Regions from separate parts of the Streptomyces formicae genome, predicted to be linked through region 2. Evidence: riboswitches for the same ligand, from Rfam matches in the RefSeq annotation. Region 2 holds a riboswitch; the other holds the start of a gene.
What was found. A riboswitch is a leader RNA that binds a small molecule or an ion and turns the genes downstream of it on or off. The one in region 2 is predicted to bind cobalamin.

Region 1 (3,913 bases), 6.9 Mb from region 2:
GCACCGCCCAGTGCTCGAACACGTCGGGCAGTGCCCGGTGCACCATGCCCACCGCGGGACCGCCCTCGGGGACGGCGGAGGAACTGAGCAGCACCGCGCGGCGTACGCCGGTGCCGCGGGCCTGCCGGAGGAAGGGCAGCATCGTCGCCGCCGGGTCCGCGTCGCCCACGGGCGGAATGAGGTAGACACGGTCGACCCCGTCCAAGGCGGCGGCGTGGGTGGCGGGGTCGTACCAGTCGAAGCGGACCGGCTCGGTGCCGGAGACCGGGGCAGCGCGTCGGCTGGCCGCTCGGACGCGGTGGCCTGAGGCGGCCAGCCGCGCCGCGGTCCGGCTGCCGGTGACGCCGGTGGCGCCGATGACCAACGTGGTGCCGGTGGTGCTCATCGGGCGCTCCCGGTGAAGTCGGCGCCGGGTTCGAGGACGGCGAGGGGATTCCAGTAGTCGCGGTAGGAGTTGATGAGCCCGTCCTGGATGGTGACGACGGCGACGTACGTCATGTCGAAGGGCGCCCCGGTCTCCACCAGGCGGCCGACGCCACGCATCTCGACCACGACGGTGCCCGGTTCGGCGGTCCGGTGAATCCGTACGTCAGGGAAGTCGTGCAGGTCTATGTGGTCGGGGTACCGGCGCATGTAGTCGGCGACGGCCGCCTTGCCGTCCAGGCGCCGGGGCCAGCCCGGGGGAGCGAACGGAAACTCCAGGACCCCGTCCTCGGCCCACAGTTCGACCCAGCCGGAGATGTCCTTGTCCAGGAGTAGTCGCAGGCTGTGGCGGAAGAGGTCCTCGGCGGAGGCGGGAACCGACGGCGGAGTCGGTGGCGAAGTCGGTACAGACATGGGGCCTCATTCATCTCGCGAAATCCGGACCGGTGGTCCGCTTGAACGATACGGACCGCTGGTCCGCTTGGCAATGTCGTCGCCCGGCCGATCAGGTGAAGCGGCGCGGCGCGGACGGAGATCTCTGGCTCCGCGCTGCCCCGGGGGTCAGACTGCGGAGCCGCCCACCCTTCCTCTCGATGTGAGGTAACCCAGGCATGCGACGTACCTTCCTGGCCGCCCTGACCATGGCCACCGCCCTGTGCGGCCCACCCGCCACGCAGGCCGCCACCGCCGCGCCGGGCGGCCCCCAGCGGGCCGTGGCCCAGGCCGGACCCGAGGAGCACTGCGGCGGCATCCAGAAGGTCTCCGGCGGGGGCAACAGCGCCAACGTCAAACTGTGCGCGAAGGTCGGCCAGGCCGGCCGGTTCATGAACATCGCCACGGGCTCCAACTGCTGGAACGCCCTGCACACGTGGAAGCACTGCGATGTCACAGGGCCGTGGAAGATGTTCCACGAGGGCAAGCAGGTCGCCGAGGGGGCGCTGAACAGCCCCGTTCCCTACGTCGGCCCCGGAACCTACGAGGTGGTCGCCGAAGTGTCGGTGCACGCCCACGACGACAGCCCCTTCAGTGGAACGCGCCTTCACGACACCCTGGCGAGCACCTTCACCCTGACCTCCGAACGGAAGGACCCGCCGTACACGGTCGAGGTGACGCCGGGGCGGCGCGACGCGCAGAGCGAGACCTCCATGACGTTCACCGCCACCCACAAGGGCGAGACCGAGACCCAGGCCGACCTCATGATCTGGGGCCACGGGATCTCCACGACCACCCCGGGCTGCGAGACGGACGAGGGGCGTGAGCGCGACGAGGCCACCTTCGTCACCTGCCCGATCGGCAAGGGGGAGAAGAAGACGGTCGAGCTGACCGCCGCCAAGGTGGAGGCCGACGAGTGCCCCGTCACGTGGGAGTTGTCGTGGCTGAACGGGCGGCAGACGTTCGGCATCGAGGGCAACGTCGCCTGCGCCTAGGGCGACTGCGCCCGGTCACTCCGGCCGATAGGTGAACGGCCCGGCGCGGACTCCATCTTGGCCATGGACGCGACAGACGGTACGTTCAGTGGGTTATCGATGACAGCACGAGCGGAAGCCGGTGAGATTCCGGCACGGTCGCGCCACTGTGTGCGCGTGGTCCTCGGACCGCGCGTGAGTCAGACCCGTGGCTGTCGTCCTGTGCACCACCGATACGGGACGCGAACTCCCCAGGAGGCCATGCCATGGCGCAACACGTCGCCCAGCCGACCGCCACCACCCCTGCCGTACCCGCCAAGCTGCCGCTGAAGGACATCGCCCCCTGGGCCGTCTTCTTCGGCGTACTGATGCTGGTCCTGTTGTACTTCGTCGGCGCCGAACAGGGCGCCACCTCCGTGTTCAGCGGCGCGGGGGTTCATGAGTGGGTGCACGACGCCCGCCACCTGCTCGGTTTCCCCTGCCACTGACCAGAGGAACACCGCGCGCTCATGAACTCCACAACTGTACGGAATCTCCTCGTTCGGGGCATGCTCGCCGGTCTGGGAGCCGGCGTGCTCGCCCTGATCGTGGGCTACTTCCTCGGTGAGCCGAACGTCGACAGCGCCATCGGTTTCGAGGAGGCCCACGTCGCTCACTCCCACGGTGACGAGGTCGAACTCGTCTCCAGGAGCCTCCAGTCCACGGCCGGTCTCGCCACCGGCATCCTCGTCTACGGGGTCGCCTTCGGCGGCATCGCCGCACTCGCTTACTGCTTCGCCCTGGGCCGCGTCGGCCGCTTCGGCCCGCGCGCCACCGCCCTGCTGCTCTCCGGCTGCGCCCTGCTCGCGGTGTACGTCGTGCCCTTCCTGAAGTACCCGGCCAACCCGCCTGCCGTGGGCAACGCCGACACCATCGGGAGGCGGACCACGCTGTACCTGCTGATGATGGTGCTGAGCGTGCTCCTCGCGATCGCCGCGACCATCCTGGGCAAGCGTCTCGCCGCGAGGATCGGCGCGTGGTACGCGACAGTGGTGGCCGTACTCGGCTTCGCCGCCGTCATCGGCATCGCGTACGCCTTCCTGCCCGTGGTCAACGAGGTGCCCGAGCACTTCCCGGCGGCGCTGCTGTGGCGCTTCCGGCTCTCCGCACTCGCCACGCAGATCACGCTGTGGGGCGGATTCGGGCTGCTCTTCGGCGAGTTGGCCGAGCGCTTGCTGCGTCCGCGCGAGGACCCTCCGCTCAGAGGGAGTTCACGGGACGCCCCAGCCGCAGGTTCCAGCGTCCGGCCCGGCCGCTGAGCTCCGTGACCGTCAGCGGTTCCACGTCGAGCCGCCAGAACGCGGCCGGTGGCGCGCCCGTCACGTGGATCACCGCGGCGCGCACGACTTCCGGTTCCACGACGGCGACGAGGCGTCCTTCACCGGCCGCCGTGGCGTCGAGCCAGCGCACCACGCGCGCGGAGAAGCTGCTCACCGACTCGCCACCGGCAGGTGCGTGGTCCGGGTCGGTGAGCCATCGCGCCAGGGCCTCGGGCTCCGACGCGGTCACTTCGTGCAGTGACCGGCCGCGCCAGTGCCCCATCGCCATACCCGCGAGCTCCGCCGGTGAGTCCGTGGGGGCGAGCCCGAGAGCCTCCGCCGTCTCCCGGCAGCGGGTGCTTGCGGAGGTGACGACAAGGGCGTCCGCGGGCAGGGATCCGGCCGCTGCCCGCGCATCGGCCCGCCCCCGGTCGTCGAGCGGGGCCCCGTCGTCGAACCGGGCCTGACGCAGCGACGCGGTCATGGCGGGCGAGACCAACAGGACGCGGCTGGTCACCAGGGAACTCCTTCTGACACCTTCTGACCACCGGGGAGCGGCCACCGATGATCCTTCGCGCAGCCGTTCGGGGAGTCAAGCGGCCGGTTCCTGATGCCTGATCATGGCCCGGATGGGTAGGTTCTCGCCGGTGACCTCGATGAAGACGCAGGGAAGCGCGCCGATGAGTGACGGGGCGCAGGTGCGCTGGACGGCGCTGGGGGACACAGCACGGCGGCCGCCCGTGGTGATGCTCCACGGCGGTCCCGGTCTGCCGGACTACCTGGATG
Region 2 (3,913 bases):
GCGTCTTGTAGAGCTGCTGCATGCCGCGCGAGAACTCGGGCGCCTTCACCTCGGTCTTCGTCGGCTTGCCGTCCTCGAAGTACTCGGCGGGGATCGGCTTCTTGTACGCCAGGAGCTCGTCGACGTACCCCTTGAGCTCCTTCAGCGTGAAGCCGGCGAAGATCTGCGCGGCCCAGGGGTAGCAGACCTGGTCGTCGACCTCGCACAGCCGGTTGTAGTAGCTGTAGAGGCTCTCCTTGTGCCCCGCCGTGTCCTTGAAGGGGATGATCTTCAGGGACGGGTCCATCGTCTTGCGGGTCAGGACGCCCTTCATCTCCAGGAAGGGGAGAAGGGACTCCTCCAGGTCGTTGCGGTACGTCGTGTTGTCCGCGTCGAAGACGGCGTACGCGCCCTTGTGGTCGTTCTTCGCGATGACCTTGCCGAGCTTCTCGGCGACGGGCTTCGGCCAGTGCGAGAGCTCACCGGCCGCGCTGTCCGCCGCCCGCGCGGTCTGCGCCGCGGAGCCCGCCGCGTTCGCCTCGGAGGTCGGCCAGAGCGCGCTGCCCGCGAGGACGGCGGCGGCGAGCGCCCCCAGAGCGCCGATGAGGGCGGGCTTGTTCTTTGCTCGTACTGCCATGTCTGCGGTGTCCTGCCGTTCCTGAGAGCGGTGTGCGGCCCCGTCCGGAGCGGCGCGCAATGGTACGAGGCCGCGCCGTCGTTTCCCATGATCGAAGTCACCGTGCGCGCCGGGCATGGAGCAGGGGAACACGGGTAGTCGAACCGGACGCCGAGAGCGCGGCGGAGGCCGCCGCCGGGACCGTGTCAGTGGTGCCGCGCATACTGGTCGCATGGGCTCCCAAGAGTTCGTCAGGGCCGTCCCCCGGCTGGACGGCATGGTCGTCTCGGCGGTCGGCTACCGCACCGCCGGACAGCGCCCCGCCCTGCACCGGGGCCTGCCCTCGCCGTATCTGACCGTGATCTTCTCCCTCGACGGACCCATCGCCACCGGCAGCACACCGGACCGGGCGACCGGCGGGGACGCGGTGCGCACCGACATCGTCCTGGGCGGCCTGCACCAGAGCCCCGCCTACGTCGTCCAGCCCGAGCACGAGGCGGGCATCCAGCTCGCCGTGCACCCCCTGGCGGCCCGCGCGCTGCTCGGCCTGCCCGCCGCCGCACTGGCCGGGGAGCTCGTCACCAGCGGCACGGACGTCCTGGGCGGACAGGCCGCGGAGATCCGCGAGCGCCTCTGCGGCCTGGACCGCTGGGAGGACCGCTTCGCCCTCCTCGCCGACTACCTGCGGCGGCGCGCCGCCGCCGAAGGGGCGGGTCCGGTGCGCCCCGAGGTCGCGGAAGCCTGGGCCTGGCTCGCCAGGCACCGGGGCACGGGCACCGTCGGCGGTCTCTCCCGGCACGTCGCGCTCAGCGAGCGCCGTCTCACCTCCGTGTTCCGCGCGGAGACGGGTCTGAGCCCCAAGCAGGCCGCGCGCCTGATGCGCTTCCAGCACGCGAGGGCCGCGGTGGTCCGCTCCGTCGCGGCGGGCGCGGGCCCCGACCTCGCCCGGGTCGCCGCCGACACCGGTTATTACGACCATTCGCACCTGGTCCGCGACTTCCAGCAGTACACGGGGGCGAGCCCGACCCGCTGGCTGGCCGAAGAGTGCCGGAATATCCAAGCCGGGGCGCACGGCACGGGCGAAGACTGAGAGCCATGAACACCACACCTGACACCATGCCCACGACCGCCCCCGCGCCCACCATCTGGCCGGGCCTCCAGGCGAACGACGCCCCGGCCCTGATCGACTTTCTCGTCGGCACCGTCGGCTTCCTGCGCACCGCCGTCTACGAGGACGGCGACCGCGTCGCCCACGCCCAGCTCGACTGGCCCGAGGGCGGTGGCGTCATGCTCGGCTCGTACGACCCCTCGGCGCCCGAAGGCACCTGCGGAACGCCCGGTACGGCGGGCGCCTACGTCGTCACCGACCGGGTCGACGAGCTGTACGAGCGCCTCGTGGCGGCGGGCGTGCGCGTCACCACGGAGATCGAGGACAAGCCGTACGGCAGCCGGGAGTTCGGCATCCTGGACCCGGAGGGAAACCGCTGGTCGTTCGGCACCTACCGGGGCGAGCCGAGGCCCGGAGCCGCCTCCTGAGCGGGCGTGACGACGCCGTGAGCAGGCGTGATAACTTGCGCAAGCCAGTCAAACCCACACCTGGGCCAGGGAATCCGGTGCGAATCCGGAACTGACGCGCAGCGGTGAGGGAGAACGGGCGGGGCCACGGCCACTGGGCGTCCACGGACGCCCGGGAAGGCGCCCCGCCCGGTCGATCCCCGAGTCCGAAGACCTGCTGGCGCCTCCGCTCGCACACCGGGCGGCGGAGGGCGTGACGCAGGCCAGGCTCCGCGTATGAGCCGTGAGACTCAAGGGATCGCGTGTCCTCGAAAGCTGCCCGTATACGTAAGTTCGCCCTGCTCTGCGCCGGAGCGCTCGCGCTCACGGCATGCGGCGGCGGTGCCGCGCAGAAGACGGCGGGGGCGGGGGAGAAGGCGCGGGGCTACCCCGTGACGGTCGCCTCCTGCGGCAAGAAGGCCGAGGTCAAGGCTCCGCCGCGGCGCGCCGTCTCCCTCGACCAGGGCTCCTCGGAGATCCTGCTCTCGCTCGGCCTCGCCGACCGCATGGTGGGCACGGGCACCTGGACCGACCCGGTCCTGAAGAACCTGGCGAAGGACAACGCCGGGGTGGAGCGGCTCGCCGACCGCTACCCGTCCCTGGAACGGGTCCTCGCCAAGGAGCCGGACTTCGTCAGCGCCTCCTTCCTCTACACGGTCGGCAAGGGCGGCGTCGCCGACCGTGCCAAGTTCACCGAGCTCGGCGTCCCCGTCTACGTCTCGCCCACCGACTGCGCGGGCAAGGACAACGACGGCGGCGGCGACGGCAAGCGCGTCAAGACCCTCACCATGGACACCGTCTACGGCGAGATCCGCGACCTCGCGAAGGTGTTCGACGTCGAGAAGCGCGGCGAGAAGCTGGTCGCCGGGCTGAAGGGCCGCGTCGCGAAGGCCACCGAGGACATCGACGCCTCCGACGCGACGCTCCTCTACTGGTTCGCCAACTCCGACGCCCCCTACATGGCGGGCTGCTGCGGCGCCCCCGGCATCATCACGCGCGAACTCGGCGCGAAGAACGTCTTCGACGACACCCGCGAGGAATGGCCCCAGATCAACTGGGAGACCGTCGCCGACCGCGACCCCGACGTCCTCGTCATCGGCGACCTCACCCGCAAGTCCCAGTCCGCGGAGAGCGCCGCGGCGAAGATCGAGTTCCTGGAGACCAACCCGGCTACCAGGAACCTGACCGCCGTGAAGAAGAAGCGCTACGTACTCCTCAGCGGCCAGGCCATGAACCCCACGATCCGCACGGTCGACGGCATCGAGCAAGTGGCGGCGGGGCTGCGGAAGTTCGGGCTCGCCCAGTGATCTCGGCCGCCCTCGCGCGACAGTGGCTGCTGTGGCTCGCGGGGCTCGCCGCGCTCGTCCTCTCCGTGGCGGTCGCCGTCACCATCGGGCCCGCGGACATCTCCGTGCCCGACGTGTGGGCGGCGCTCGCCGCGCACCTCGGCTGGGGCGAGGCACGGCTCACCCCGATCAGGGACGGCATCGTCTGGAACCTGCGGATGCCGCGCACCCTGCTCGCCGCGGTCTGCGGCGCCGGACTCGCGGTCTGCGGCGCGGTCATGCAGTCCCTGCTCCGCAACCCGCTCGCCGACCCCTTCGTGCTCGGGGTGTCGTCCGGCGCGTCCACCGGGGCGGTCGCGGTCGTCGTGCTCGGCGTGGGCGGGGGAGTGGTGTCGGTCTCGGCGGGCGCCTTCGTCGGAGCGCTCTGCTCCTTCGCCCTGGTACTGCTCCTGAGCCATACGCTGGGCGGCTCGACGGA

Region 1: linked by a shared signal. The riboswitch ahead of KY5_RS40720 (CbtB domain-containing protein) and the one ahead of KY5_RS11060 (ABC transporter substrate-binding protein) in region 2 are both predicted to bind cobalamin.

The regions. Positions count from the first base shown of each region.
Region 1 is NZ_CP022685.1:9,482,885-9,486,797, forward strand. Features, by position in the region: gene KY5_RS40705 (NmrA family NAD(P)-binding protein) at 1-385, opposite strand, end outside; gene KY5_RS40710 (nuclear transport factor 2 family protein) at 382-837, opposite strand; gene KY5_RS40715 (hypothetical protein) at 1,035-1,850, shown strand; cobalamin riboswitch at 1,924-2,054, shown strand; gene KY5_RS40720 (CbtB domain-containing protein) at 2,096-2,317, shown strand; gene KY5_RS40725 (CbtA family protein) at 2,339-3,127, shown strand; gene KY5_RS40730 (histidine phosphatase family protein) at 3,069-3,644, opposite strand; gene KY5_RS40735 (alpha/beta fold hydrolase) at 3,784-3,913, shown strand, end outside.
Region 2 is NZ_CP022685.1:2,617,272-2,621,184, reverse strand. Features, by position in the region: gene KY5_RS11075 (HAD family hydrolase) at 1-616, opposite strand, end outside; gene KY5_RS11070 (AraC family transcriptional regulator) at 828-1,685, shown strand; gene KY5_RS11065 (VOC family protein) at 1,691-2,131, shown strand; cobalamin riboswitch at 2,160-2,347, shown strand; gene KY5_RS11060 (ABC transporter substrate-binding protein) at 2,413-3,456, shown strand; gene KY5_RS11055 (FecCD family ABC transporter permease) at 3,456-3,913, shown strand, end outside.